Regions from separate parts of the Nocardia arthritidis genome, predicted to be linked through region 3. Evidence: riboswitches for the same ligand, from Rfam matches in the RefSeq annotation. Region 3 holds a riboswitch; each other region holds the start of a gene.
What was found. Region 3 has a riboswitch for magnesium ahead of F5544_RS21215 (MgtC/SapB family protein). Riboswitches for the same ligand answer to the same signal wherever they lie in the genome.

Region 1 (10,246 bases), 1.4 Mb from region 3:
ACGATAGCGAATTCGCCGGTACCGCAGTCATTGTCGCCTTGGAGGTCGGACAGCGGCACAGAGACGGCATCACTGTCACGACGAATCGAACATCTCTGCCCACCGAAGGACCCATGACTTACACCACCGCGCCCCAGCCGGTCGATACTGCGACCGTGTTCCCTGCGCTGGCACAGTTCGCTCGCACGGCGACCCGGCTGCACCCGCGCCCCGGAAATCCCTCGCCGCAGAACAGTTCCGTCGGCGGACCGACGGCCGAGCCGCGGCCGCACCGCGACGGCCCCAAGAACTGGACGCACCGAACACGGCCGCATCCCCGGCGGACGTGCCACTGATAGGAGATGCCGCACGAACCAGCAGGAGCATGACTCCGCAGTGGGAGGCCAATGACCGCATTCATCCCCGTGGCAGCACGGATTACCTGTCTCCCGCGGGATAGAAGGCGGGCAGCTGGATCAACTGACCACCACCGACACATACCCACAACCGTGCCCCGCCTGCGGCACACCCGCTCGGCCGCATCCCCGGCGGAGGTGCGACTGGTACGAGGTGCCGCACGAACCAATAGGAGCATGACTCCGCAGGCACGGCACCCCAATAACAGCATTTATCCCCCGCAGCAGCACCGACCACCCGTCCCCCATGGGATAGAAGGCCGGCCGGATCAACTAGGCACCACCGACACATACCCACAGCCGTGCCCCGCCTGCGGCACGTACACCGGGCCGATGCTGACCACCGTCACCTCACTAATGGGATTCGAGTCAGCACAGCTGGATCCCTTACGAGGATCGCGACGCCCTAGTCGACATCGGTCGTCCCGGGTTACCTGGCCAAGAGCCTCATCGCACGTGGGGTACAACCAGATCATCCGCGTCTGCCCGGCCTCGCCCGATTACCCGCGCGCCCCAGCTGATGCACGACCACCCGCGCGTCCGGCTTATGCGATAGGACCGCACGTCGATCCGCTGGTGACCCGGGCGAGTGTTTGATGCACGAATTGCTCTACGGCACTGGGACTCAGCTCGGCGGCGGGTAGGCAGCGCTGACGGTTCAGCGCGGTGCGGATCAGCTCGCGGTCCGGCTGGGGCACACGATCCATTGCCCACCGGCCGCCATCGATTTTGGATACGAGTGTGCTGTCCACCGCGAATCGCCAAGCGCGGCAGGCATTCAGCACCGCGTACTCGCCCGCGGCATGCTCGGCGGCCCAGCGCAGCTCGCGCACCAACTGGGCGAGGACCAGTTCGGTGGCGACCGGAGCGAACACCTCGCTCGCAGGTCGGCCTGAACCTATGCGGCGTCCGGCCTGCCGGCACACGGCGAAATGCAGTACCAGATCCGGATCTCCCGCATGCTCATGGCCGTCGACTACTTTGCTGTCATCGGGTGCCGTTGTCACATGCAGTTCGAATCGCGGAAGAGCCGTCGGATGCCGGGTGACCGGAAGCGTGACGACGCTCAATTCCAGTCCGTGCGCCGGACAGGGCAGGCGTTCCTCGCTCAACCCCACAGCGACGGCCGATCGCTCGGCCACCGTCAGCGAATTCGCGCACACGACAAGGACATCGATATCGCTGCGCCGCGCATCGAAGCCGCCGAGCACCGCGGAGCCGTGCAGATAGACACCCACCAGGCGCGAACCGAACACCGCCGCCATCGCGGATGCGAGGTCACCGGCGTAGCGGTCCGACGCGGCATCCATGCCACAACTCTAGACACCGGCTCATTTCGCACCGCACATGTCACCCGAGGACCCGTTGCCGCTCGGTAGTCGACATCTCACCCGCTCATTTCGCACCGCGCATGTCACCCGAAGACCCGTTGCCGCTCGCGGTAGTCGATATCTCACCGGATCGACCCAATTCCCAGGTTTGGCAACAGAATTCGGTGACGGCGGATCGTATCTGCTTATGTCGTTCGGAAATAATCCGAATGGACGCGACAGCGGGCACGCAACTCGGCTCGGGAAGTTGGGAAAAAGTAATGTGGAGAACAATTCTCGCGGTGGTGACGCTGGCGGCCGTAACCGTTGTCGGCATCGGGGCATCCGGGCAGGCCGGCGCGGTCAGCGATAAGGTGACGTGCGGCGCCGTCGCGCAGGCGGCCACGGATATGGCTGCCGCGCTCGGCGACGGCGATGTCGGCATCGCGGACGTGAAGAAGGCGCTGCACGACGTCGCGACCAAATTGGCCGACGCGGCGGTCGCCGCCGACGAAGGTCCGCTGAAAAGCGCGCTCAACGCGGATGTGGCACAACTGAACCGCGCGGCCACGGCCCCCGACGACCAAGTCATGAACATCCTGCACGAGCAGGAGTCCAAAGACGCGAGGGACGCGGTCAACTCCCGCTGCGGCTTCTGACAACGGACAGCGGCGCCGCCGGGCTCGAAGCGCCGGCGGCGCGTGAGCATCAACCAGCGACCCCGCCGCTACATATCCGGTTCGCATAACCGTCGAACTCGGCAGCCCTGACAACCTTCCGGCATGATCCGCCCCACTGCCTCGGCCGTAGATCGCACGCCCAGCCCCACACCGCATACCGGGCCCCACACCACACGCCACACGCCCCACACCACACACCCCGCCCCACACCACACACCCGGCCCGCACATCACATGCCCCGCCCCACATCACATGCCGGACCACACACCACATGGCCCCGCTGCACACCGCATGCTCGGCCGCACACCACACGCCCCGCCACACACCCACATACCCAGGCCGCACACCACACGCCGATCCCCACACCGCACGCCCGGCCCCACATCACACGCCCGCCGCACACCGCACGCCCGGCCCCACATCACACGCCCGCCGCACACCGCATGCCCGGCCCCACATCGCATGCCCGGCCCCACATCACACGCCCGCCGCACACCGCATGCCCGGCCCCACATCGCATGTCCCGCCGCACATCACATACCGGACCCCACACCGCACACCTCGGGCCCCATCCCAAAAAAATACAGCCGGACAGCGGCGGGCCGAGGCTGCGCTGTCCGGCTGATCGATCGGTGTCACTACATGGGCATATCGGGGAACATCATGTTCCACCAGTCTCGCAACATGTCCATCAACTGCATAAACATCGGTGACATCACAATCATCACCTCCTGACCATCTCCCGCCGGTCAGTTCTCGCGTACCCAGAGATCCCGCCGCTAGACCGACGCGAGCGGAGTGTCGTAATCCTTGACCGGCATCGAGTCGTAAAACCGCAGGCCGCGGGCGCCGAGTTTCGTTGCGGCGCGAGCCAACCCGGTGGGCAGGGCCGTGCCCAGTCGTCCGGCTTGGATGAGTGCCCACATGCCGAGGCGGGAGGTGGGCACGATCGTCGCGGCCGCCCGCGCGGCGAATATCCGGCTACGCCGGACCGATTCCGCCATCACCGCCTCGTAGGCGGGCAGCGCGACGGTGTGGTCGCCACCGGCCGCGGCGAGTTCCCCGGCCAAGGTGTAGGCGCCGACGATCGCCAGGCTGGTGCTGCCACCGACCGCCGGGCCGGGGCAGTAGGCGGCGTCGCCGACCAGCGTGACCCGATCCCGGGACCAGCGGTCGAGCCGAAGCTGGGTGATGGAGTCGAAATAGAAGGCGGGCGTATCGTCGAGCACCGCCAGCCACCGGTCGACCTCGGGCGCCGAGCCGGCGAATGCCTTGCGCACCAACCGCTTCTGCTGATCGATATCGCGGTGGTCGTAATCGAGTTCCTGTTCCGGCCGGAACAGGAAGAGGATCCGGGAGTCGGTCAGGCATTGGGCGGTGTAGATCCCCGCGACTCGGCCGACCGCCAACCGCGCGTTGAATTCGCCGGGCACCGCGAGTTCGCGCGGCGCCGAGGCCACCGCGAGGTAGCCGCCCAGAAACCGTTCCGGCACCTGCCCGAAGACCAGCCGCCGGACATTCGAGCGCAGCCCGTCGGCGCCGACGACGAGATCGAATTCCCGCGGTTCGCTGTGCTCGAAGCTGACGCGGCCGTCCGCGGTGATCGCGGTGATGGAATCGCCGAACCGATACTCCACATCGTTTCGTGTTGCGTCGTAATAGATTTCGCTGAGATCGTCGCGCATGATCTCCACATGCCGATCGGAGGCGGCCCGGGCGAGCTTGGCTTGGTCCAATCGCACCCGGCGGCTACCCGTGTGCACGGTGAGGTAGTCGGTTCCGGTGGCGTGCTCCATGATTCGCGGCAGCACACCCATTTGTTCGGAGATCTCCACGGACGGCCGGAACAGGTCGACCGCGTGACCACCGGTTTTGCGCAGTGTCGGCGCCTTTTCGACGACGGTTACGGTGAATCCGTACCGCGTGAGCCAGTAGGACAGGACGGGTCCGGCGATGCTGGCACCGGAGACGAGGATTCGCATATCGCACTTCCTTTGCGAAAACCCGCACACTGCAACAGTTTCCAGGCACGGCAAGAGGTACCGCGCCGACGTTCGTCAGGCGATCGGAGTGTCGCAGCGAGCTGGGAATGTATATGTCAGAACCGGACTGGGATACGGACTATCGCCGGACATCATGTCGTCCCCCACCTCCTCGCCGCGCTGATCACTATGAAGGCACAAAGGGGAACCCGAAAGACGGGCTGGCACCCCTCTCGTCAGAGCTTCGGCACTGCACGACGTATCCCGTTGCCGGGGAAGCCACTTCGGATAACCCCTTAATCCGGGGAGATCTGTCCTGACCCTGGGCGTCTCTCGACGTCGTCGGATCAGTGGCCTGTGTTCGTACAGGAGCCTCGCCTAGCGAGGTGCTGACCTGAAAATACTGACCCGCACTCGCCGGTGAAGTCAAGCGATTCTTCCTGTCGCGAAGGAATTTTCGCGCTCAGGGTGCGATCTCAGTGAAACCGACGGGCAGCGCGGCCGGACCGCGCAGGGTGACATGGTCGCGGTAGGGCGGCGGGTCCAGCAGCAGGCGTGGTTCGCGAACCCGTAATGCGAAGCGCGTCAACGCGACTCGCGCCTCCAATCGCGCGAGCGGCGCCCCGAGGCAGAAGTGTGCCCCCGCACCGAAGGCCAGGTGCCGGATGTCACGCCGCGGGTCGAAGCGGTCCGGGTCCGGATTCAGCCGCGGATCGCGCTGTGCGGCGGCGAGCAGCATGATCATGACCTCGCCGCGGCGCACCGGGAAATCGCCGATCCGCAGGTCCGCGGCGGCGATTCGCGGGGCGAGCTGTACCGGCGGGTCGTAGCGCAGCGTCTCCTCCACCACGGCGGCGGCGAGAGCCGGGTCGGCGCGCAGCGCGGCGAGTTGTTCGGGGTTGCGCAGCAGCGCGAGCACCGCATTGCCGATCAGGTTGACCGTCGTCTCGTGCCCGGCGATGAGCAAAAGCCCACAGGTGCTTATCAATTCGTCGTGGCTGAGCTTGTCGCCCGCCTCCTCGGCGGCGATGAGTTCGGACAGCAGGTCCGGCCCGGGGTCCGCGCGCCTGCGAACCGTCAATTCCTCGAAATATTCATACAATTCGTCGCTCGCCTGGTCGACGGCCGCGGGATCGGCGGCGAATTCGGCGGTGGAGCGCGATGTCGGATCCAGTTTGCGCGACATGAGCGCCGACCAGCGACCCAGCCGCGCCTCGCCTTCCAGTGGGACACCGAGCAATTCGCAGATGACGGTGACCGGCAGCGGATAGGCCAGCTCGGCGACGACGTCGAATTCGGTTCCGGAGACCCGATCGAGTATGCCGTCCACCAGCGCCGTGATCCTGGGTTCCATGGTCTGTACGACGCGCGGGGTGAACGCCTTCGCGACCAGCCGCCGCAGCCGGGTGTGGTCGGGCGGATCGCGGAACAGGAATGCGGGCCCACGTTCGTCGTCGCCGGTGCGGGGGTCCGGGAACTGCGACAGTTCGAAGGCGCTGAGCCTGCGGTCGACGCGGGCATCCGGATGCCGCAGCACCGTCGCGCAGTCCGCGTACCCGGGAAAGACGACGACGGGCGCGGAGCCGAGCCGGAACGGTCCGGCCGCACGCATCCGCGCTAGCAACGGGTACGGATCGGGCCGGTTGGCCGGGTCGATGAGGCTCAGGTAGTCGGCGATACCGATCGGCTCGTCCGTCGTGGTCATCACGGTCCTCCACAAATGCTACATCTACTGTAGCTACAGTCCCTGTAGCATCCTGGACTGAGCCACCCGCTGTCAAGAGCCCCGAAATGACTTTCCAGCCCCCACACAGAACAGAGAAGCAGCGATGACCGAACCGGCGACCCGGCGCAATCGCACCTACGCGCCGCGCATGGCCCCCGAGCAGCGGCGCGCCCAACTACTCGACGCGGCGCTGCGGATCATCGTCGAACAGGGCATCCACAAGGTCTCGATGGATGCGGTGGCGCGCTCGGCCGGTGTCACCAGGCCGGTGGTGTACAGCCAGTTCACCGACACCGACGACCTACTGCGCAGCTCGCTCGAGCGGGAGGAACAACTTGCCCGCCAACAACTTTCCGATATCGTGCCGCTGCGCCCGACCGGCGACCCCGCCGCCGACGTACTGCGCTACCTGGCGGGGTTCCTGCGCGCGGTCACCGAGGCCCCGGACCGCTGGCGAGCCGCCTTCGTACTGGTGGACAGCGCGACACCGTACTTCCGCCGCCGGATGGAGCACTGGCGACGCGAACTCGTCACCGCGCTGGAGGATTTCGTCCGCGCCGCGACCACCGACCTCGACGTCGCGATGACCGCCCGCGCCATCGACGCGCTCGTCTGGAACGCCGGACGCCTCACTCTCGCGGAACCCGGCGAGTTCCCGCCCGCGCGTGTCATCGCCTACTACACCGACCTGGTGCGCACCCACTTCGACCGGCGCTGACCTCGAGTTTCCTGTCGGTGGGCGGCGTTACAGTCCCGCCATGCATCCTGCCACCGCAGTCATCGCCGAAATCGTGCGGGGGATCGAACCGTTCGACGCGCTCGAATGCGAACACATCGCCCAAACGCTGCGCTGGCTGGACGCGACCGATGATGTCTTCCGCCGCGCGAAACCCGCGACGCCACCGCGACATCTGGTCACCTACGCGGTGCTCGTCGACCCGGACGGCCGTGCCGTACTGCTCGGCCTGCATCGACTGGCCGGGCTGTGGCTGCCGACCGGCGGCCATGTCGAGCCCGGCGAACATCCGCTCGCGGCCGCACGCCGGGAGACATTGGAGGAGTTGGGCATCGAGCCCGATTTCGGCGTCGTCGGCACCGCACCGCTGTTCCTGACGATCACCACCACGATCGGAATCGACGCCGGGCACGAGGACGTGAGCCTCTGGTACGTCGTCCGCGGCGACCGCACCCGCGAATATCGGCTGGATCCAAGAGAGTTCGGCGACGGCCGGTGGTGGGATATCGACCGGTTCGCCGTCCCGGAATCCGATCCGCATTTCGGGCGTTTCCTAGGCAAACTGGAGGCCGCGATCTTGCCTTGACGCCGGTGACAACGTTTACCGTTGCGGCCGACGCATCGAAGGAGGTCGCATGCTCATCGGCGAACTGGCCGAGCGGATCGGCACCCGCACCTGCGGTATTACGAACAGCACGGCCTGGTGCGAGCGCGCCGCTCGGCAGGTCGACGCGACCATGGACCAGCTCGCCGCACTGCGCGAACAACTGCTCGCCCGGCTGCGCGCCGCGCCGCCGAAATGTGAATTCCATTGAGCGACATGCGTTTCGCCATCAGCTATAGTTCGCCGTTCCACGGCGTGGATCCGGACCGGCTCATCGCGGTCGCACGGCATGCCGAGCGGTGCGGATTCGAGGGGCTGTACCTGCCCGATCATCTCGCGCTCTATCCGGGAGCGATGTTCGGCGCAGTGGAATTACCCACCCAACTCCCCTATCTGGAACCGCTCGACGCGCTGAGTTTCGTCGCCGCGACCACCGAACGAATCCTGCTCCAGCCACCAGACGATCAGTCATGAGCCGCACAACCAGCGAATCCAGCACGAGCCGCCGCACCAGCGCGATCTCCGACAGTATCGAGCCATGGAGACGCTCGGATCGCAGACGATGTACTCGAATCCGTGGATTTCGGTGCGCGAGGACGTGGTGCGCCGGGCCGACGATTCGACCGGGATATACGGCGTGGTCGATCTCCCCGACTTCGCCATGATCATCCCGTTGCGGAACAACATGTTTCATCTCGTCGAACAGTTCAGATATCCGCTCGGGCTGCGGCGCTGGGAGTTCCCGGCGGGTTCCTGCCCCGCCGACGACCCGGTCACCGCGGCACACATCGAATTGCGCGAGGAGACGGGGTTGCGCGCCGGGCGCCTCATCCACCTGGGCACGGTGGACAGCGCGCCGAGTATGAGCAGCCAGCGCGGCTGGATCTATCTAGCCACCGACCTCACCGACGGCGCACCCGAACGCGAACACTCCGAACAGGACATGCGCTCGGCCTGGTTCCTGCGGGAGACGGTCGAGGCGATGCTGACCAGCGGCGAAATCACCGACTCGCACACCGTCGCCGCCTACACCCTCCTGCTGCTGCACGAACGCCGCGGCGACTGAACCGATCCGCGGCGCGCCGAGCATCGGCGTCGGTCAGCGCGGCCGAATCCACATCCTCCCGAGCTCGGCTCAGAACTCCAGCATCATCTCGAATTCCGGGCGCGGATTCGCGGGCGAGATGATTGATCGCACCCCGGTGCGCGCGAAACCATTTCGCAGATAAAGCTTTTCGGCGACAACGTTCCCCTCCGCAACCTCCAGCCATACCCTGCGATATCCCGCTCCCCTGGCCCAGTCGACCAGCGCGCGCACCAGGACGTCACCGACACCGGTCCCCCGCGCCCCGGGCGCCACCCACATCGAAATCAGGTGTGCCCCATCGCGTTCCGGATCGGCCAGGCCGCCGATCGTGCCGACCTCGGCACCGTCGACGGTCGCGACGAACTGGACGCGCCCGGCCAACAGCGCCCGCCACCCCGCCTCGGTGCGCCGCTGCGCCTCGGCCAGCGTCGCACCGAAGGCGTGTGGCGCATCGGCGAGGGACAGCAGCCGTAACCGGCGAAAGGTCGCCCACTCGTCCGGGCCGAGCCGCCTGATGCCGATCACCGAACTGTCCACCGCACCTCGCTCTCGGAATACTGGATCGTACGACGGTTCCAGGCCAGTGCACCAACGGTTTTCAGCGCACAGGGATCAGGCGGGCCCCGATGGCCGGATGCGTGTGTTCTGGAATGAAGTGAACAGCCAGCTGCCATCCGCCTTTACGGCGGTCCTCGTCTGGATCGAAAGGTCTTCCGGGCGGCACGTTTCGGCGCCATCACGCAGCACGCAGACGCCGTTGGTCACCATCACCGCGAGATCGGGTGCCGGGAAGCGGATTGTCACCTCGCGCGGTTCCGACCAGCGGGTGCCCTTCATGAAGCCATCGAAGCCATCCTGCATCACCTTTGCGAGTTCGCTTCGGCCCCTGATGAATTCGCCGATAACGGAGACGAAGTCGACATCCTCGGTGCAGGTCGCGGCGAAGGCGGCGCCGTCGCCCGCCGCCCATGCCGCCGCCTGAGCCCGTTCCAGAGCTAGCAGCGCCGCGCGATCGCCGGATTCGATCGTGTTGTCGTACATCATGTTTCGACCTTCCAGATAATCAGGCGCGCAGCTTGCGCAGACCGGTGTACTCGAGGGCGGCGAAGGCGCCGACGACGGCGGCACCGACCCAGCAGAAGGCGACGCCGAGACCGGTCAGGTCGATGAGGCCCGAGTACGCGAGTGCCACCATGCCGACCGCGGATATCGCGTTCACCACGACGACCGTGGCCGCCTGCCGCACCGCGATCACCGGGTAACCGGCGATGAGCAGCAACGCCAAACCGCCGCCGACCATGGCGACGCCGAACGGGATCGACCACGCCGTCGGCAGTCCGAGCGGATCACGCAGCGCGACCGCCCCAGCCAGCAGCACCACGCCGAACGCGCCGGTGCCCCAGCCGTCCGTCCGCAGCGCCATGCGCAGAAACCCCTGCTCGCCGCGGATAGCAAGCGGCTGGGCCCGCATCGTCGATGTGCTCATCTGGTTCCATACCTTTCTTGGCGGGAGTTCGAGCCCTGGGCGTCGAAATCACCCAGAACTCTCCTTCGGCCGGGTTGGCCTGAAAGATCAGCCGCCCGTGATCCACCCTGCCGCCGTGCGGTATGCGTCTCAATAACCTCGGAGGTCATGGCCGGGCGTCGTTGCCGGTGATTAGCCTGGTGAGGTGGCATCCATGCAGAACCCGTCGCGAATCGGCCCGCTGCTGCGCGAGTGGCGGCA
Region 2 (10,246 bases), 4.0 Mb from region 3:
CACTGCGGGACAAGATAGGGCGCAATCCGTCGATCGCCCGGCTGCTCGGCGCCTTCCACGCCTACGTCTGGGGCGATGGGCGCACACCCGATTCCGTGCGTCAGCTGCACGACCTCGGCGTGAGCCGGATGTGGCTCGGCTACGACTCCGGCGCGGACCCGATGTCCACGGCCGCCGTCGACGCCGCGAAGCAGGCGGGATACCTTGCCGGACCGTACGATTCGTACGCCAACGCACAGGATCCGGCCACCGCCGACAACCCGTCCTCCAGTTGGCCCGGCCGGCTGTGGCCGCAGGGCTGTGTGCGGAAGGCGGACGGCACACCGGAGTCCGGTTTCGGTAATCGCGGCTGCTACCTGAGTTCGCAAGCACTGGCCCAGGATTCGGCGGTATTGGCGGACCGCTATGCGCGGATGACGGCCAACGGCGCGAACACCTACTTCCTCGATGTCGACGCGGCGGGCGAATTCTTCGACGACTACAGCCCGGACCACCCGATGAACCAGCGCCGGGACCGGGAGAACCGGCTGGCCCGCATGCGGACGCTCGCCGAGGACCGGCGCCAGGTGCTCGGCTCGGAAGCCGCGGGAGCCTGGGCGGCACCGGAATTGGCATTCGACCACGGCGCGCAGACCCCGGTCACCGATAAGCTGTGGCCGCTACAGCGCGACCGGCGGGTGTGGGGTGCGTGGGCGCCCGAGCGCGCACCGAAGGCGTTCTTCCAGCCGGTGGATCTCCCCGCCGATATCGCGAAGGCGATGTTCGACCCCGCTTATCGAATTCCGCTGTACGAGACGGCATTACATGATTCGATCGTCAACGTCGACCGCTGGGAGCTCTCCTATTACAAGCTGCCGCGACAGCGGACGATGCGGGCGCTCACCGCGATGCTGAACAACACCCCGCTCAACCTCGTGCTCGACCGCGCGACCATCACCGAGCACGGCCCCGAGATCGCCCGGCTGCAAGGCTTTTTCGCGCCGCTGCACGAGGCGGCGGGCACCCTGCCGATGACGAAATTCGATTGGCTCACCGACGACCGCCTGGTCCAGCGCACCGTTTTCGGCGACAATGCCCTCACGGTCACCGCGAACTTCGGCGCACAGCCCTACGGTGGGCTGCCCGCGGGATGCGTCGACGCGAAATTGTCCGGTGACGCCGCGCCGCGCAGGCTCTGCCCGGGACAGTAGATGATCGCCGCCCTGCTTCGTCCGCGCCGGATGGATATCGTATTCACCTGTGGTGCGGCACTTCTCACCGTCGCACTGATCGGCCACCGCGAGGTGCCCGACCTCATGGGCCTCGGCATCGTGCTCGATACCGTCGCCCCGTGGCTCGGACTCCTGATCCCGGTGCTCGCGGTTGCGGCGCTCGGGCTGCGCGCTCCGTTCGGCGTCGCCGCGACGCTGGTTCCACTGCTGGTGTGGGCACACCTCTTCGGAGCATGGTGGGCGTCGCATCCGATGACAGTGGGCGACAAGCGGTTACGGGTTGTCACCCAGAATCTGTACGCGGGCAACCGGCAACCGGCGGACACCGCCCGCGCATTGGTCGCGACCGGCGCGGATCTCGTTGCCTTGCAGGAGGTTACGTCAGCAGATCGGGCGGGCATCGCCATTCTGGCCGACGCGTACCCCTACCACCACGCCGAGGGCACGGTCGAACTGTGGAGCCGCTATCCGCTGGGACGATCGGGCCCGGCGGATGTCGGCGCGGGTTGGCGGCGCGGATTGCGGGCGCTGGTGCAAACCCCATTCGGCACGATCGCGGTATACGTCGTCCACCTGCCGTCGGCGCGGCCCGGCGCCACCGCCGACCGGGATCGCGGCCTGCACACCCTCTCTGCCGAGCTGACCGCCGACCGTGCCGAAAATGTCGTCGTGCTGGGCGATTTCAATACCACAGACACCGACCGCAACTGGCCTGGTTTCGCGCCGGGCTATTTCGATGTCCAACGTCGGGCGGGCACCGGACCCGGTTTCACCTGGCCCGCTGGATTTCCGATCGCCCGCCCGGATCACATCCTGGTCCGCGGTCTACAGGCCACCGCCGCAAGCACATTCGAGACGCCCGGCCCCGATCATCGGGCCGTGACAGCGGTCATCTGCCGTTGAAGCAGTGGCTATTTCGGCAGATCGAGCCCGCCCACATCGGTGACCTTCCAGCCGAGCGCGCGATCGAGGGTGACCGTGTAGGTGACGGTCGATTCGTTGCCGCCGGGGCTCTGGGCATTGGTCGTGTGGACGTTCAGGAAGACGTTGACCTTATATGTCCCGCCCACTACCGAGATCACCTTCGACGAGATCGCGGTGGCGGTGGATTTCCACCGCAGCGGCACGACGATGTCGCGCAGTTGTATTGCGGTGGTATCGAATTTGCTCGCCAGCTGCGCGGTGGTGTTCGCCTTCAGCCGGGCGACCCACCCGTCGATGTCCTGGTAGTCGACGGCCGCCGCGCCCACCGCGTAGCCGGTGGCGAGCTGTTCGACCTTCTCGAATTCTGCTGTCCCGGCGTCCCTCCCGGCGCGATCGGATTTCAGGGTGATGAGTTCGGCTTCCAGCCGATCCCGTTCGGCGGAGAGGTGGTTTCGATCCTGCTGTACCGAAAACAGCAGTGTCACAGCGGAAATCAGCGCGATGGTGAGAACGACGACGATTGCGGCGAGGAGCCCGACACCCAATGCCCGGCCGCCTCGGGCTCGCTCGTTACCCGGCGGCTCCAGCGACAGCGCGGGCATCGGCTTGGTCGCCGGCGTAATGTCCGCGGAATGGGTTCCCGGCTCAACACGGTCGGCCACGGGCCCTCCCCTCGATCACGGCGGGCATCCGACTCGCCGCCGCGGCGAACCGTATCACGAACGGATATGCGGCGGCCCGGATCACCGGGTAATAACCAGCCCGCGCGCACCGATGTATCGGGTATCGAACGTCGACTCGGTCCATGCCGCGGCGGAGGGCAGCCGCACGCGGCACCCGATTGCGGCGGTGTGGTCCGAATCCCACACCGCCGCAATCATTCTCAGCCTGCGATGGACTGCACGACCTTGACCGCGACCAGCACCACCGCGACGGCGAGGTACCCGCGCAGCGCGATCATGCCCGCCATGCGCAGCGAGGAGAACGCCGGACGCGTCAGCGTGTCCAGTGCCGGGGTGCGCCAGGCATCGCGGTCGGCCTCCAGGATGGCCTTGCGCTCGGCCCGGCTCAGCCGCACATCCTCGAGTTCCTCGACCTGATCGGGATCGAGGTTGCCGAGTTCCTTCGCCGTTCGCTCGGCATCCCTGCGGTCTGCCCGGTTTTTGGCCAGCGCGATCACCCCGCCGCCGAGCAGGCCGATCAGCGCGCCGACGCCGAATCCGATCTCCAGGGTGGCCGTCGACAGATCGGGGAAGAAGGTGGCCGCGGTCAGCGCGAGCGAAAGCAGCACCAGCGACCACACGATGATGCCCGCGACGATGTTCTGCCGCGTGGTGTTCACCCACGGACCGAGCACCGCCTTGTCGTTGCACAGCAGCACCAGGAATACCGTCGCCGACGGCAGCAGCACACCGGCCAGCGCCTGCACGCCCTGGGTGAGCAGGCCCAGCACATTGTCCGGGCTGAACGAGACGGCGGCGGCGACGGCGAGCAGCAGGGCGTATCCGGCGTAGAACACCGGGGCCTCACTGATCTTCCAGTGCAGCGAATGCCGCCTGCCGAGGGTGTCGCCCAGCGTGTACGTGGTGGCGAGGCCGACCGCGTTCGCACCGATCAGCGAGGCGTCCAGCAGCAGGATCGCGAACAGCGCGCCGACGGTCTGGCCCTTGTGGTCGTGCAGCGCCTGCGCCACCGCGCCCGCATCAGTGAAGTTGCCGATCGCGTCGGTGCCCGCCAGCCCGAAGGCCGCGGCGGCCATGATCGCGACCGCGCCCATCATCACGACGACGATGCCGACCCACAGGTCGATGCGCTCGTACTTGATCCAGCGCGGGGTGATCCGCTTGTCGACGATGTTGGACTGCTGGAAGAACAGCTGCCACGGCGCGACGGTGGTGCCGACGATGGCGACGATCAACAGCAGCAGCGTCGAGTTCAACCCGCCGGGGAACGACGGCACAACGCCTTTCGCGGTCTCCGAGACGCTCGGATGCACCATGAACGCCAGCGGGAACATCACGATGTTGATCGCGATGAGCGCGAAAAGGAAACGCTCCCAACGCCGGAACGAACCACCGGCCACCACGGCGAACAGCAGCACCGCCGCCAGCGGAACCGAAATCGCCTTGGGCAGACCGAAGTAGTTCAATGCCATGGAGACGCCGATGAATTCGGTGACGATGGTCAGCGCGTTGACGATGAACAGATCGCCGACGCTGAACGCACCCCAGAACTTGCCGAACCGGGCGAAGATCAATCGGGCGTGGCCGACACCCGCGACCGCGCCGAGCCGGACCACCATTTCCTGGTTGACGTACAGCACCGGAATCAACAGCGCCAGTGTCCAAATCAGCGCCATACCGTAGTTCTGCCCGGCCTGCGCGTAGGTCGCGACGCCACCGGCGTCGTTGTCGCCGACCATGACGATGAGGCCGGGGCCGATGACGGCGAGCAGCATGCGGAACCGCTGCCAGCGGCTGCGGCCCTCCGCCGTATCGTGCTGTTTGATGGTGCCGAGGGCGCCGACGATATCGCCGACATGTGCCGAATCCAGTGCTGCCGGAGCGCCGTTGGCGGGGGCAACGGCTACCGTCGCGGTGTTGTCGCGGCGGCTGCCGCCATTCGAGAAGAAGGCCATCGCCATTCCCTCGCTTCCTGAAAATCATTGCTGCACAACAGCAGTGGTGAGACTTCAGTGATCCGTTCGACGCCGTCGTCGAAATGCGTATCAGTAGGTGGTGTGGCCGCCGAGCGAGGCGGTGAAGATCGCATTGCGGCCCCGGCTGACGCGCAGGTTCGCCTGCTCCTGCGGGGTGAGGGTGCGCCGGGCACGCTGCTTGCGGGCCGACTCACCCAGTACCGAAAGCACGGTCAGGCCGGGCCGGGCGCGGTTCTTGCGAACCGACTCGCCCAGCATCGAGAACAGGGAAATGTGACGCGGAAAAACAAGGATCGCCATGGCGAACTCCTGACAGGAAAGTCAGTCACCACAACCTTTTTCGGGCACCGCAAAATAACCCGGACACCAAAGCACCGACCCCCTCACCAAAGCGGAATTCGCTTCGTAGGTCGATGGGTGGTTTCAGGTTTCAGGCGGTAATCAGGCCGCGGCGAGCTGGTATCGATAGGGGTTTTCGAACCGGACTCGGATACGGACTATCGCCGGACTTCATAACGTCCCCCACCTCCTTGCTGCCGAGACGCACGCGAGCGTCGCTTACTCATGGCATCAGACCACGCGGTAAGGGATACCCACGCCTGAAACGACGAGGTAGGCACCCCTCTCGTCAGAGCTTCGGCACTGTACGACGTATCCCCCTGGCAGGGAAGCCACTTTGGATCGCGCCTTAATCCGGGACGATCTGTCCTAGCCCTGGGCGTCTCTCGACGTCGTGGGACCAGTGGCCTTTGTTCGTACAGGAGCCTCGCCTAGCGAGGTGCTGACCTGAAAATGTTGCACCCAGACTGATCGAAAGTCAAATCAGTGCCGGTCGGTTCTTCGGTTATGGCTAGGTCGTTGCGACACAATCTTTTTCGGTCCGGTTGCGCAACTGGGGACGCAACCGGACCGAATTGCTCAGGATTGCGCCGGCGCCGCGGGCGGGGTGTTGAGCCGCTGGAAGAATTGGATCGCCGACGCGATGCCGACCGGAACGCCGAGCACGATCGTGCCCGCCGCCGCGCCGAGCGCGACACCGGCGACGATGCCCGCGAGGCAGCCGCCGACCGCGCCGGGCAGGAAGATCGGCGGCATCAGCACCGCGCCGACCACCGCGCCCGCGACACAGCCGACGCCGCCGCCGATGATGGTGCCGACCAGGCTGCCGACGCCGGTGGCCAGGCCGAATTGCGTTCCGGCCGCGCTCAGCGCGGCATCGAAATCGGCCTGCGCATCGATCGGCTTCAGCGCCGGGCTCGGGGCCTGGGTCGCGGTTGCCGGATCGGTGCCGGGGGTCAGGATCGCGGTGTGGCCGTCGATCTCGGCGGCGATCGGGAAGACCTTGTCGTCCAGCCGGTAGCTCAGCGGCATACCCGCGGCCACGTGGCCGTCGGCGTCGAGCACGTCGAACTGGCCGTCCTTGGCGAACAGGGTGCCCGCGTCGGTCTTGACCACGATGGATTTGTCGACGACGTTCGCGGTCCAGTGGATGCCGGGCGCCTCGGTGGACGAATTCTGTTGCGGCGGAACCGCTGTCGACTCGGGAGTGGTGATGTTGAGCGCGCCGAGCGCGACCGCGGCGCCTGCCGCGTAGCTGCTGAACTTCCTCATCGAAAAACCTTTGGAGCTCGGGTGGTATTCATACCGTTTTCGGGCATGACAAAACCATGGCGGGCGGATTTTTGAATCCGATTTCTGCCCGAATAATTCGGGCAGCACGAATTACGCGGTCGCGATATGGCGCGGGCCGCGGATTACGAAAGCGTTCATGGTCGTGTGACGAGAATCGAGACACGACGAGGCCCGGAAAGACCGGGACTCGGATACGGATGGTCGCCTATGGGCATCGGGCCTTTCCTCACCTCCTCGAGGCCGGGCGCACGGGGGCGCGAGCAGGGCGCACGCGAGGAAGCCACCACGGCAGAATCCGCTGGTGGGCACCCCTCTCGTCAGAGTTTCGGCACTGCACGACGTATCCCGCTGCGCGGAAAGCCACTTGGGATCGCCCCTTAATCCGGGACGACCTGTCCTGATCTTGGGCGTCTCTCGACGTCGTCAGATCAGTGGCCTGTGTTCGTACAGGAGCCTCACCTAGCGAGGTGCTGTTTACGGCGAAATCCTGTCATTCCGGAAATCGGAAGTCAATCCGGACATTATTCGGTTGCCGCGCGCCGATCGAGTTCCAGAATCATGGCGGCCATCGCGGCGCTGTACGCGGCGCTCGCCGCCGACGGGCGATCGGCCGGATAATTCGAACGATGGGTGACGATCACCCCGTTCGGCAGGGTGACGGTGCGGTCCGGCACGGTGGCCACGCAGTTGCCACCGGATTTGCCTACCAGATCGACGATTACGGTCCCGGCGGCCATCGTGTCGAGCGTCGCGGCGTCGAGGAGGACGGGTCCCCTCGAACCCCGGTGCACCGCGGCGCAGAAGACAAGGTCGGGCGGCTCGGCCGCGAGTTGGCGCCGCAGCACCTCCGGATCGCCGTCCGGGTTGGCGAGAAAACGCTTCGCGCCCAGGCGGATCGCCGCGTCGGCCTGCTCCGGCCGGTTGCCGACGGCGACCGCGGCATCGCCGGAGCGCACCGCCGTGCCGATCGCGGACAGCCCGGCCTGCCCGCAGCCGATGATCAGCGCGCGTATCGGCCCCGATACCGAAACCAATTGTCGCGCTTGCCCGTACGCGATTTCCCCGGCAATTCGGCTCATCGCCGAGAGCGCGTCGATATCGGGGCGGTCGTGCGCCACGGCCTCGAAACCGACGGATGTGACACCGCGAGCGCGCAATTCGTCGATCCGCGCCGCGCGGTGGATCGGATCCTGGAATCCGACCAGCGTCATATGCGGACGGACCAGCGAATCCAGTTGATATGCGGGCGGTTTCACCCACGCCACCAGATCGGACACGCCGTACAGCTCGGCCCGGTCGACGAGATCCGCACCGGCGGCGCGATATTCGGCATCGGCTATTTCCACACCGTGGCCCGCATCGTGTTCGACCATGAGCCGATGGCCCGCCGCCACCAGCCGCCGCACGCCGTCCGGGGTGAGCGCCACCCGCCGCTCCGCCTTCGCGGTTTCCCGTACTACCCCGGCAATCATTGCGCGACAACGGTTTCGAGCAGACCCAGGCGCAGCAGCACATCGCGGTAGGTGTCGCCCGCGCGGATGTCCAGGATCAGCCGCGTCAACCGGTCGAACAGTTCGTCGAGCAGGTCCGGCGACTCCTGGCCCGGCGCCTTGCGCGGTGCGAGCACATTGAGCCGGACACCGAGCCGCGCCGATCCGGTGCGGTCCAGCGCGACACTGTCCACGCCCGCCGCGGCCAGCAGCAGATCCTCCAGTTGCGCACTGGATTCGACGCCCGCCGCGGCGAGCAGGTCGTCGGTGAACGCGATGGTGCGGAACATCCCCTGCGAACTTCCCAGCGGCCGCAAGACCTTCGCGCCGACGCGGACATTGATCGCATCGATATGCCTACGCGCACGGTCGAGCTGGCGGCGCATCAGCGTGCGATTGTGCGCGAAATACGCCTCCGGCGTGTGCTCGACGATCGCCCGCGCCAGGTGGATCGACTCACGCTGGAACGAGATGGTGAGCCGGTCGCGGATCCTGGCCAGCCATTCGGCGTCACCGGAGCAGGCGGCGCCCAGCTTACATGGACCGAATGCGTTGTAGCCCTTGGAATTTCCGGTGACCGTCAAGACCCGGTCGTACAGTCTACCGCCCGGCAGCGCCAGCGCGGCGATGGGGATGTGCCGTGCCACCATGGCATCGAAGGCCATATCGCAGATGATCGGCGCACCGCTGTCGAGCAGCACCTGGGCGATCCGGGCCAACTCATCCGCCGAATAGTCCACCACCACTGGATTTCCCGGCAACGTCAGCAGCACACCGCACAGCTCGCCGCGGCTCGCGAAGTCGCCCAGGCAGCGCGCCAGCAGCTCCGGATCGATCTTGAACGCATGATCCGGCGCGACCGGACAGGAAACGACGCGCAGCCCGAACTTCTCGACGTGAATGCTGGAACTCTTGTAAAACCCCTCCGGGCAGACGATTACGCCGCCGGGCCGGGCCAGCGTCGCCACCGCCTCCTCGAGCAGCATGGTGCTCGAGTACGGGCAGACGATGACCTCATCCGGATGCACCGCGATACCGGGAACCGTGATATCCGGCGCGGCCAACCTACCGAACAGCCTGCGCGCGGCCAACTCTCGCAGAATCAGCGGTTGCCGCTTGTCGTAGAGCGCGCCATCGCGATATTCGTCCGCGTACTCGGGCGTGACGCCCGGATCCCGCATGGACATCAGCTCTCGCCAGGCCCGGTCGAGCGCGGCGGCGGCGTCCGGGTGCAGCGGCAGCCCGGTTTCGCCGTGGTAGGCGTCGAGCACGCCCGAGTACCAGCGGCCCTCAGTTCCGGCGAACTGCGCATCAGCACCTAATTGCTTGCGCACCAGACGTTTTCGCGCCTCGGAACGTTTCGCGACGGTCGCGAGACCCACCTCGCGCCGCCACGGCTCGATATCGGTCAGCGCGCTCGTCACGACCTATTGCCTTCGACGGGAGACTCCCCCGGCGCGGGCATATCCAGCCAGCGCCGTTCCAATGCCGCGCGGAACCGGTCACGGCAGTCGGCGAGCCGCTCGTATCCGGCCAGTTCCGGATCGGCGACCACATCGTTGACCACGATGGCCGATCCGGCCAGCTTCAGCGCGTAGAGCTTCTCGAAGCGGCGCACCGCGAACGCGACATCGTGCTTCAGCGCCGAGAAGCGGGTCGCCACCCGGGCCTGCCGCGAATAGTCGTACTCACCGACCGCGACATACTGTTCGTCGACGACGAGCATGCTCTGCGCGTTGCGCGCGTGCTCCCGCTTGACCAGCACGCTCTCCACCCCGGATCTGGTTTGCCGCCATAGTCTTTCGTCATAGGGCCAGACGTCGTCGATGGTGTCGAGCACGTACATCCGACGCACATCGATCTTGGGCGGATGCGATTTGTCGGCCAGGCGCAGAATCGCCTCGTGATAGTCGTCGCCGACATCGCCACCGATGGTGCCGAGGTCCGCGGTGTGGATCGCGCGGACCGAGCGCCTCGCCTGCTCGAGGATGATCAACCAGTCGCTCACCGTATTCCACTCCCATACGGTGGCGCTGCGCGACGGAATCTGGGTGATGATCTCCTCCGCCCGCTCCAGCTGCCGAGCCGCGATCATGCGCAGCGGCTCGATCTCCTCCTTGACGCTCGCGGCATCGATCAGGCTCTGTGCGATGCCGAGCGCCCGATCGACGAGTTCAGGGTCCTTGCCGAGCAATACGTTGAAACGCATCCGGAGGTCGTGGTACCCGCCGGTGCCGCCGCTCGAATTCGAATCGTCGAGCGCGGGCAACTCCGCGCCGAGCGCCAGGCTCAACCGTTCACGCAGCGGTAGCGGGGGTATCCGGGTACCG
Region 3 (10,246 bases):
ATTGGGCCACACGTGAAATCCCAGACAGCCTTGATTGACCGCCCACAGGATGTGCGCCAGATCGTGCGCGACGAGCGCATCGCTGGTGGTGCCGTTGGGGGTGGATACCTCGACGGTGTGCAGCCACTCCGGCGCCGATTTCGGAACCCGTTTCTGGAACCACGATTTACCGGACGCGCCATCGGGATAGCGCTCCAGCAGCAGCGGCCGGTCCCGAACCACGCCGAGGAACGGTTCCGCGACCGCTTGGTAGTAGCGCACCAAATCGAGTTTGGTTTCGCCGCGCTTGGTGAAGTAAATCTTGTCCGGATTGCTGATCGAGACGACGCGGCCGTCGGTCTCGATATCGATCGATTCGGTCATCGCCGGGCCACCGCATCGGCGCGCGCCTCGGCGAAGATAGTGGCCAGCTCGGCGGGCGCGACCTCATCCAGCTGCGCGTAGGTGCAGGACTCCGGCGTGCGGTCGGTGCGGAAGCGGACCAGCCTGCCGCCGTGGCGCAGCCGCCCCGACTGCACATGTTCGTAGCGGACCTCGACCACGAGCTCCGGGCGCAGCGCCTCCCAGGACAGATCCTTGCCGCCGGTCCACCGGCTGACCCCGCCCGGCATCTTGCCGTCGGCCTTCGCCTGCGCGGCCGCGTCGGCCCAGTCGCGCCACGGATGATTGTCGAGCGCGTTCTCCCGCAACGGTTTCAGCTCCTCGACCAACTCCTTGCGGCGGGCCGCCGTGAAACTGCTCGCCACCCCGACGTGATGCAGATTGCCCTCGTCGTCGAACAGGCCGAGCAACAGCGAACCGACGCCCTCGCCGTCCTTGTGCCAGCGGAAACCCGCGACGACGCAGTCGGCGGTGCGCTCGTGTTTGACCTTCAGCATCACCCGCTTGTCCTGCAGGTACTCCAGGTCGTTCGCCTTGACCATCACACCGTCGAAGCCCGCGCCCTCGAAGCGGGTGAACCAGTCCTCGGCCACATCGGGGTCCTGGGTGATGGGCGTGAGATGTACGCGGGCCAGTTCGGTGTCGAGAATGGTCTCGAGCAGCCGCCTGCGCTCGCTGAACGGCGCACCGGTGAGGTCCTGGTCGCCGAGGGCGAGCAGATCGAAGGCTACGAAGCTGGCCGGCGTCTCCTTGGCCAGCTTGTTCACCCTGGACGCGGCCGGATGCAGCCGATTCTGCAGCGTGTCGAAATCCAGGCCCTGTTCGGTGACGACCACGATTTCCCCATCGACAACGCATTTCTCCGGCAGCGCCTGCTTCAGCAGTTCGGCGACCTCCGGGAAATACCTGGTGAGCGGGCGATCGTTGCGGGAACCGAGTTCGACCTCGTCGCCGTCGCGGAAGACGACACAGCGGAAACCATCCCACTTCGGCTCGTAGCTCAGCCCCGGCTCCCGCGGCACCGCGGGCGCGGATTTGGCCAGCATCGGCCGGACGGGCGGCTGCACCGGTAGATCCACGGATCCTCCTTCGGAATTGTCCTCACCAGGAAAGACGGCGTGCGTGCTGCCGATTCATCGGTGGGCTCCGAGCTGGTCCGCCTCTCCGCGGTTTCAGGCCAGGCTCGTGTGCCGCGAGAATATCGCGGGCGGCCGACAGATTCGCGGTGGTCGGGTCAGCCCGTCCCCGATGAGTTACCCATGTGCTCACGAAATCGGTTGTCGACTCGGCATGCACGTGGCTGGTCGAGTTGGTCGGTTGCGGACTACCCGTCGAGCCAGCCGTGCTGGTCGGCGAAGGCGGTGAGCCGGTCGCGGATGGTGAGGATCTCGCCGGCCGTCAGGGCCGGGCTGGCATCCAGCAGCAGTTCGGTGATGAGCCGCTTGTGCTCGGTCGCCGAGAGCTGACCGGAATTCTTGTCCTTCTTGTGGCGCGTAAGGGGGATGGCCGGTTGACCGCCGACAATGCTGAGGTTGATCGCCTTCGGCCCGCGATCGCCCTCGGTGACATCGAATTCGAACACTCTGCCCTGGCGTAGTTCGTCCTCGTCCAACCCGATGTCGTTGACGTGTACGAACACATCGGGCCCGCCATCCTCGGGCCGAATGAATCCGAATCCCCGAGAGCTGTCGAACGACACCAATTTCCCGATGGACACCAACACCCGCTCCTCGTCGCCGTCGCGCTACTGGGTCACTTTAACCCTCGTTATCGCATCCGTTGCGGGAAAACGTCTTTTGCCGGGCGGCCGCGGCGGCGGTATCACCGCCTGCGCGTTGAAATCGCAACGGATCGAATGGAACCGGTCCGAAATCGCGACGATCCCCGGTTCAAGACGCCCACTTGCCGCGCACCGCCTCGAACACATTCGCGGCGGGATCGGCGGTGATCTGATCGGAATCGGTGTCGTAGTCGTACAACTCGGCGTAGCGGCCCCAGTCGATGGCCAGGTCGAGCTGGCGGCGTGCGTCGTCGGGCGAGAAGCCGCGGCGCAGCAGGTCGAGGAAGAAGGAGGCGCGCAGCGAGCCGTCGCGGGATCCGGTGAGCCCCTTGCAGATGGTGCGGACCAGGGGCGCGCGGTGGCGGGCCTGTTCGGCGAAGATCTGCTTGGATTCCTGAATATCGGCGGTGACGAAGCGGGCGCCGATATCGGTGAGGATCAGGTCGCCGGATTCGACGGTGATGAAATCGAGCATGGCGGCGGCGTCGACGAGCGGCAGCAGATCGTCGATCTCGAAATTCAGCTCGTCGGCGATATCCGGCAGATCGGCGCGACCGCCCTTGGCGTACACCAGCTCGACCAGACCCGCCAGCCCGCCGACCGAGGCCTCCGGCAGCGGCTGCGCGGTGGGGGTGGCCTTATCCGGTTCCGGCACAACGGGTTCGGTATCGCGACCGGTGAGCAGTCCGTAGATCTGATCGACCAGCGATTCGAACCAGGGCGCCCGCCGGTCGCGCGGACGCGCGTGCGGCACCGGCACTTCGGCGATGATGCGGCCGGGATTCGAGCCGAGCACCAGCACTCGGTCGGCGAGCAGCACGGCCTCCTCGATATTGTGCGTGACGATGCACACCGATTTGGTCGGGAAATCGTCGGTGGCCCACAGGTTCACCAGCTCGGTGCGCAGATTCTCGGCGGTGAGCACGTCGAGCGCGGAGAACGGCTCGTCCATCAGCAGCAGATCCGGCTCGAGCACCAGCGCCCGCGCGAATCCGACCCGCTGCCGCATACCGCCGGAAAGCTCCTTGGGATAAGCGGTTTCGAAGCCGTCGAGGCCGATCATGTCGATCGCGGCCAGCGCCCGCCTGCGCCGCTCGGCGGGCGGCACGTTGCGTGCGGCCAGCCCGAGCTCCACATTGTCCTGGACGGTCAGCCACGGCATCAGCGCGAAGGACTGGAATACCAGCGCCGCACCGGGATTGGCGCCGTTGAGCAGTCCGCCGCGGTAGCGCACCTGTCCGTCGGAGGGTGCGATGAGCCCGGCGATGATGCGCAGCAGGGTCGACTTGCCGGAGCCGGAACGCCCGAGCAGCGCGACGATTTCACCGCTGCGCAGCTGCAGATCGATACCGTCGAGCACGCGCAGCTCATCGCCCGCCGCGCCGGTGAACCGCTTGCCGACGCCCGCGATATCGAGCAACACCTCGCCGGTGGTGGTCGTTGCCGTCATGTGAGACCTCCTGTCGAACGAAAATGCTTGGCGAACAGCCCGATTCGCGCGGTCACAGCGAGTACCGCCGCTGTGCGAGCGCGTAGAGCCTGCGCCAGAAGACCCGGTTGATGACGACGACGAAGATGCTCATGACGAGCACCCCGATGAGGATGCGCGGCGAATCACCGGCCGTGGTGGCCTGTTTGATATAGGAGCCGAGTCCGGCGGCGACCAGCGTGGTCGACCCGTACTCCACCACCTCGGCCACGATGGACGCGTTCCACGCCCCACCGGCGGCGGTGATGCCGCCGGTGACGTAGCTGGGGAAGATGGCGGGCAGAATCAGCCTGCGCCACCACAGTTTTCGTGGCAGCTGCAGGTTGGCGGCGGCCTCGCGCAGATCGTTGGGCACCGCGCTGGCGCCGGCGATGACGTTGAACAGGATGTACCACTGCGCGCCGAGCGCCATGAGCAGCACACAGGCCCAGTTCAAACTCGCGCCGCTCCACACCAGAACGGCCGCGACGAGTGGGAACAGGAAGTTGGCCGGGAAGCTGGCCAGCACCTGAACCACGGGCTGCGCGAGCCGGGACACCTTGGGGTTCAACCCGATCCAAACGCCGATCGGCACCCAGACCGCGGTCGCGAAGATCAGCAGCACCACCACCCGCAGCAGGGTGATGAAGCCGAGCCCGAAGGCGTGCAGCACCTCGCCGAAGCCCGCGGTCGACGCGATATAGGTGACGACCCGGTATGCGCCCCAGACGATTCCGGCCGCGATCACCGCCGCGAAGACCATATCGCCCGCCCTGCGGCGCGCCGGTGAGGTGCGCAGCGGATGTTCGGCCAGCCCGAAGACGCTCATCACCCGGTCCACCGGCGCGACGACCGGGCCGAGCACCCGGCCGAGCAGCGTCGGAATGGTGGAGCGGCGCAACAGGTTCAGCACCAGGCTGCGCGGCGCCTCGGCCGCCTCCGACTCCTCGACCCGGAACCGCTCGGCCCATGCGGTGAGCGGGCGCCAGAAGAAGAAGTTCACCCCGACGACCATGACGATCATCACGCCGATCGCGATGAACACCTTGCCGAGATCCTTGTCGGCGCTGGCCGTCGCCACGAAGGAGCCGATGCCGGGCAGCGCGAAATTATTGTTGTTCACGCTGATCGCCTCGGAGGCGACGAGGAAGAACCAGCCGCCGCCGAAGCTCATCATGCCGTTCCAAACCAGCGGGATCATCCCGCTCGGCGCGTCCACCCGCCAGAATCGTTGCCAGCGCGACAATCTCAGGTTGCGCGCGGCCTCGTCGAGTTCGCGCGGCTGGGCGATGAGACTGTAGTAGAAGGCGAAGGTCATATTCCACGCCTGCGCGGTGAAGATCGCGAAGATCGACGCGCATTCCAGGCCCAGCTGCGATCCGGGGAACAGCGCGATGAACCCGGAGACGGTGATGGACAGGAAGCCGAGCACCGGCACCGACTGCAGAATGTCCAAGGCGGGCAACATGATCAGCCGCGCCCGCCGCAGCCGGGCGGCGGCCGTCGCGTAGACGAAGGTGAATACGATCGAGAGCGCGAGCGCCGCGAACATCCGCAGCAGCGAGCGCGCCGCATAGTAGGGCAGCTCCGAGATATCGGTGGAAACCGTTGCGGGAGCGGTGTTCGCGTCGAACGGCACGGCGGCGCCCGCGGACAGTCGCACGATCACATAGACGAGCACCGCGGCGCCGGTGAACACCACGGCATCGGCGATCCTGGCGCGCGGGCGGTCGAGCGCGTCGCGGGAGGGGTAGGAGCGCAGCAGCGTCATGCCTGGGACCCGCCCGCCTTCTCGTTCACCGAGGTGTGCCAGCCGACGCTGGTCACCGACGGTTCCAGGCTGAGCCTGCTCACCGCGGATTCCATCTGCCGGTCGTCGCGCTGATCGCCGACCAGTTCGGCGCGCACCTCCACCCGGCCGGGTTTATCGGTATTCGCGCTCGACACCGAGACCAGGCGGAAATCGGTGCGGGTCAACGCCTGTACCAGCAATGCGCGCACATGTGCCTCGTTGTCGTCGTTGGTCACCGCGACGAATACATAGCTGGCGGCCTGCTCCTCGGTGGATACCGGATTGCGGTCGACGGCCCGGCCCGCGGCCCGCAGCGCGATATTCACCGCGACCACCGCGACGGTGCCCGCGAGCGCGGTGCTGTACATGCCCGCACCGGCCAACGCGCCGACCGCGGCCGAACACCACAGTGTGGCAGCGGTATTCAGCCCGCGCACGTTGAGCCCGTCGCGGATGATCACACCGGCGCCGAGAAAGCCGATGCCGGAGACGATTTGGGCGGCCACCCGGGTGGGGTCCGCATCGTTGCCCTGGAAACCGTTGGCGGACAACAACACGAACAGGGTGGCGCCGGCGGCCACCAGGGCATTGGTACGCAGTCCGGCACCGCGGGCGCGGTACTGGCGTTCGAAACCGATCGCGGTACCGAGGCCGACGCCGGTGAGCAGCCGCAGCACCATTTCGACTGTTGACATGACGCTTTCTCCCGAATGATGTGCGCACCGTCGAAACAGCAGATTACGGGCGGGTATGCGCCCCGTCGCGAGCTACGAAGGTGTCGCCAGGTGAATTGTTGGCAAACAGGGATCTGGGACTATCACCGCCGGTCATCCGGCTCACCTCCTCAAAAACTTCCGATCGTGCCGCGCGCTTGTCGATCATGGTGGTCGCGTGCGCCTACCGTATCCGAGGAACGGGAAATCTCGACGAACGCTTGACGGCTTCCTCGTAAGACCTTTGGCACTGCACGGCGTGAACCCGGGGATGGGAGCCAATCGGAGTCACCCCTTAGGCCGGGGAGACCTGTCCTGACCCGGGGCGTCTCTCGACGTTCGGGGTCGCTGGCCTGTATCCGTGCAGGAGCCTCAGCGAACGATGAGCACCTTGCGTCAGCGAGTAAACACCCCGCCGCGTGTCATGGCAAATCGGGGGCCTGGTCCTGGTACAGAGCGCGATAGATGGTGAGCGTCGCGACGTAGTGGTCGACGATCTGATCCCGGCTCGCCCGCAGCGAGCCGTTCAGCCAGGCCGAGAACATGCCGGCATTGCCGCTTGCCATGGTGACCGCGGCCAGCCTGCGCCGCACCGGATCCTGGATGTGCGCGAACAGGTGGTCCTGCATCAACCGGGTGAATACCGGCATCACCGCGATGGTCGTCTGCCCGAGCCCGGTGCTGGAATAGGGCTCGACCAGGAACAGTCGGGATTTGCGCGGGTCGGCCAGCACCTTGTCGACCAGGATCTCCGAGAGCTGCCGGTCCCGCGCCGGATCGTCGGTGGCCGCGAAGGCCGTCATCGGCGCCAGGAACTCGTCGGCGACCTGCCGGTACAGCACGTCGAGCAGTTCGTCGCGGCTGGCGAAGCTCTCGTAGAAATAGCGGTCGGTCAGGTTGGATCTGCGGCAGACCGCGCGCATGGTGACCCCGCTCGCGCCGGATTCCCCGATCAGGTCGAGCGCGGCCTCCAGCAGCGCGGCCCGGCGGGCCTCCCTGCGCTCGGTGAGCGTGGTCCCACCCCAGATGCGGGGACCCCCGTCGGCTGAATCCTGACCTGTCTGCACTCGCCTACATTAAGGCCCTGTATCGACCGGACTTCGAGACAGGGCCTGGCGCGCCGACCGAACCTCTCGTCAGGACGGCACCACGCAGGCGGGGCCGAGGTTGATGCCGGTGCCGACGGCCACGCTGGTCTGCACGTATTCGCCGGTGCTGCGGACCGCGTAGAGGGTGTGGTTGCCGGGGACGGCGGGCCGCCAGGTGGCGGTGACCGAACCGGAGTCGGAGACGGTGACCCAGCCGGACGGGTCGAAACTGCCGGTGGGGTCGAAGAATCCGATGACGTCACCCGGTGTCGCGTTGGCGGTGGCGGTGTAGCTGCAGCCGGTGCCGTACTGCGACGAGCTGCCGAAGCTCATCCCGGGGGTGATGGTGATCGAGGTGACGGCGGCGGGCGCGGCGGGTGCGGTACACACCAGCGCGGCGCCGACAGCGCCGACGGTGGTCAGGGTGGCGGCGACGGTCTTCTTCGACGGAAGCAGCATGGTGCATCATCTCTTTCGAGTCCGATGGAGCGAATACCCGCGCATGACATCCTGCGCTAGTGCGCCAGTCTGCGCGAGCCGTGGCCGGGACACGCGCGGAATGACATTTCCCGTACCCGTCGACTCATGTCCCGCTCTCCATCGGCAAACCGGCGTCGCGCCAGGCGACGACGCCGCCGGACAGGCTGGCCGCGTCGTATCCCGCCCGCCGGGCCAGTGCGGCGTAGCGCGTCGAGAGCTCGCCCACCGGGCAGACGAAGACCACCGGCCGCGATTTCGGGAACGGGATGCCCTGGACGAACATTTCGTCGAGCTGATCGTCGCGGATGTTCACCGCGCCGGGCACATGCGCGATCCGGTAGGCCATGGCGCCGCGGGTGTCCACGATCGTCGGCCTGCCGATGCGGTCCAGCTCGGCCAGTTCGACGGGCGAAAGTGCCGGTGTCGCGGCCAGTTCCGCGGTGGTGGGCACCGCGCGGCGGTCGGCCCGGCCGAACAGTTCCGGCCTGCGCTTCTTGATATAGGACAGGTACGGTTCCAGCCGGTCGCACACGATGAATACCGCGACCACCGGATCGTCGGCGGAGCGTCCCGAAAGATCCAGTGCGCCAAGGTAATCCAATGCGGCGGCATAGCTGGCGCCGCTGGTGGGCCCGGCCAGGACGCCGTAGCCGGTGGCGAGCGCGAGCGTCGCGTCGATGGCGCGGCCCGCCTCCACCGTGACGATCCGGTCGTAGAAATCGGGCTGGAAAAGCCCGACCTCCCACATCTCGTTCTCCGTCCGGATGCCGGGTATGAAGTCGGCCCGCTCGGAAACCACCGCGACGGTGCGCAATTCGGGATTGTGCTTGCGCAGGTAGGTGGCGGCGCCGCGGGTGGACCCGGTGGTGCCGAGACCGCCGATCAAATAGTCGACCCTGGTGATGCCGTCGGCGGACAGATCCTCGTGGATCTCGCGGCCGGTGCCGTGATAGTGCGCCTCGACATTCTTCTCGTTGGTGTACTGCGACGGATGATGGTACGCGCCCGGCTCCTTCGCCATCGTCGCCTCGATCACCGAATACACGTCATTGGGCGTCGTCGGGTCGGGGCATTCGGAAAGCCCTGGCAGTTCGACGATTTCGGTGCCGAACAGCTGTAACAGATCGCGTACCTCGGCCACCTTGATCCGGTTGGTCACCGCGCGCAGCCGGATCCCGTACATGGCGCCGAGGATGCGCAGCGCCTTTGCGGTATTGCCGCTGGACGCCTCGATCAGCGTCTGTCCGCAGGCCCGGATCGCCTCGATCTCGTCCCGGATCATGCCCCAGGCCACCCGGTCCTTGACCGAGCCGAAGGGGTTGTGCGACTCCAGTTTCGCGTAGAGCCGCACGCCGTCGAGCTGATGCACGCCCGGATCCAGGTGCAGCAGGGGAGTGTTGCCGATCAGATCGGTGATGTCGTCGTAGCGCGTCACGGTGCCTCGGTGGGTCGGCGGGGCAGCGGCGGGCGCCGCGGTGGCAGCCGGCGCGGTGGCGGGACGCCGACCGGAATCAGCGGCTCGTAATCGTAATCGCGGTATACCTGGAAGCTGCCCGCACGGTGCGCGACAGCGAGTTTCAGCGGGACCGGATGCATGGACGCGGTCGCCGCCGACAAATCCATGTGGTAGGCGGCGGTATTCGGGAACACCACCACATCACCGGGACTCGGGCATTCCGGCAGCCAGACCTTGTGATTGGTGATCAGGTCGCGCTCCAGGCACAGGCGGCCCGCGAAATACACACCGACGGAACGGGTTTCGGGCACCGGGCGCAGGGCGGGGTAGGTGTCGCCCGCCTGTGCGGGCCGAACGCCGTCACGGCCCGCGACCACCGGCACATGCGCGCCGCGGGTCAGCACCAGCGGATCCACCATCACCTCCTGGTCGGCCGGGGTCACCGCATCCCGGCTGAGGTCGACGTTGACGAGCACGCTGCCATCGGGGAGCTCCTTGGTGCACTCCACCCGCGCCACCGTCAGCCCGGCATGATCGACCAGCGACTTACCCGGCTCCAGCCAGATCTCCAGCATGTTGTCCGCGGCCACCTGGGCGACGGTGCGTCCCCCGTGCCGCTCCAGCGGCGCGGTGAGCAACTCCTCCAGCATCCTGTTGGCCGGGACGGTATTGGCGTACTTGTGGAACACCGGCGTGCCGCGAACGACGCCACCGTCGATGTGATAGCCGAAGGTGTTGTCGCCCCAGCTCATTCGCTCGCCGCGGCCGAGCAGCGATTCGCGCAGCGCGTGCACGTAGCCGTCGAAGCGGGCGCCGTCGGCGGTGAACACCTGGCGTAGCCCGCCGCCGATATCGAGCACCGATGGCGCCAACCCGTGCCCGTACGCCTCCTCGACCAGTTCCAGGCAGGTCTCCAGCGCGCGGATCCGCTCGGCCTGCTCACCGGAATCGATATGAAAGGCGAAGCCGAGGAAGTTGATTCGGCGGCGATGCGCCGAAAGCAGATCGAATGCGCGGTCCAGATGCGCGACCGGCACGCCGAACCGGCTCACCTGCGCCTCCGGGAATCCGGAAACCCGCAGCAGCAC

Region 1: linked by a shared signal. The riboswitch ahead of F5544_RS14770 (FAD-dependent monooxygenase) and the one ahead of F5544_RS21215 (MgtC/SapB family protein) in region 3 are both predicted to bind magnesium.
Region 2: linked by a shared signal. The riboswitch ahead of F5544_RS39470 (hypothetical protein) and the one ahead of F5544_RS21215 (MgtC/SapB family protein) in region 3 are both predicted to bind magnesium.

What each region holds. Positions count from the first base shown of each region.
Region 1 is NZ_CP046172.1:3,303,966-3,314,211, reverse strand. Features, by position in the region: gene F5544_RS47550 (aminoglycoside adenylyltransferase domain-containing protein) at 941-1,270, opposite strand; partial or broken gene F5544_RS47545 (nucleotidyltransferase domain-containing protein) at 1,541-1,651, opposite strand; gene F5544_RS14775 (hypothetical protein) at 1,987-2,364, shown strand; gene F5544_RS14770 (FAD-dependent monooxygenase) at 3,165-4,367, opposite strand; M-box (ykoK) riboswitch at 4,589-4,760, opposite strand; gene F5544_RS14765 (cytochrome P450) at 4,831-6,072, opposite strand; gene F5544_RS14760 (TetR/AcrR family transcriptional regulator) at 6,197-6,811, shown strand; gene F5544_RS14755 (NUDIX hydrolase) at 6,852-7,415, shown strand; gene F5544_RS14750 (hypothetical protein) at 7,465-7,644, shown strand; gene F5544_RS14745 (hypothetical protein) at 7,641-7,907, shown strand; gene F5544_RS14740 (NUDIX domain-containing protein) at 7,972-8,499, shown strand; gene F5544_RS14735 (GNAT family N-acetyltransferase) at 8,569-9,057, opposite strand; gene F5544_RS14730 (SgcJ/EcaC family oxidoreductase) at 9,133-9,648, opposite strand; gene F5544_RS14725 (hypothetical protein) at 9,584-10,006, opposite strand; gene F5544_RS14720 (helix-turn-helix domain-containing protein) at 10,200-10,246, shown strand, end outside.
Region 2 is NZ_CP046172.1:8,699,756-8,710,001, forward strand. Features, by position in the region: gene F5544_RS39445 (glycoside hydrolase) at 1-1,190, shown strand, start outside; gene F5544_RS39450 (endonuclease/exonuclease/phosphatase family protein) at 1,191-2,114, shown strand; gene F5544_RS39455 (hypothetical protein) at 2,123-2,797, opposite strand; gene F5544_RS39460 (NRAMP family divalent metal transporter) at 3,019-4,773, opposite strand; gene F5544_RS39465 (hypothetical protein) at 4,864-5,094, opposite strand; M-box (ykoK) riboswitch at 5,408-5,579, opposite strand; gene F5544_RS39470 (hypothetical protein) at 5,713-6,405, opposite strand; M-box (ykoK) riboswitch at 6,729-6,900, opposite strand; gene F5544_RS39475 (hypothetical protein) at 6,948-7,898, opposite strand; gene F5544_RS39480 (pyridoxal phosphate-dependent aminotransferase) at 7,895-9,340, opposite strand; gene F5544_RS39485 (helix-turn-helix domain-containing protein) at 9,337-10,246, opposite strand, start outside.
Region 3 is NZ_CP046172.1:4,693,909-4,704,154, forward strand. Features, by position in the region: gene ligD (non-homologous end-joining DNA ligase) at 1-363, opposite strand, end outside; gene F5544_RS21195 (ATP-dependent DNA ligase) at 360-1,460, opposite strand; gene F5544_RS21200 (cold-shock protein) at 1,706-2,104, opposite strand; gene F5544_RS21205 (AAA-associated domain-containing protein) at 2,271-3,611, opposite strand; gene F5544_RS21210 (ABC transporter permease) at 3,664-5,400, opposite strand; gene F5544_RS21215 (MgtC/SapB family protein) at 5,397-6,116, opposite strand; M-box (ykoK) riboswitch at 6,357-6,525, opposite strand; gene F5544_RS21220 (TetR/AcrR family transcriptional regulator) at 6,557-7,201, opposite strand; gene F5544_RS21225 (hypothetical protein) at 7,271-7,681, opposite strand; gene F5544_RS21230 (pyridoxal-phosphate dependent enzyme) at 7,806-9,137, opposite strand; gene F5544_RS21235 (decarboxylase) at 9,134-10,246, opposite strand, start outside.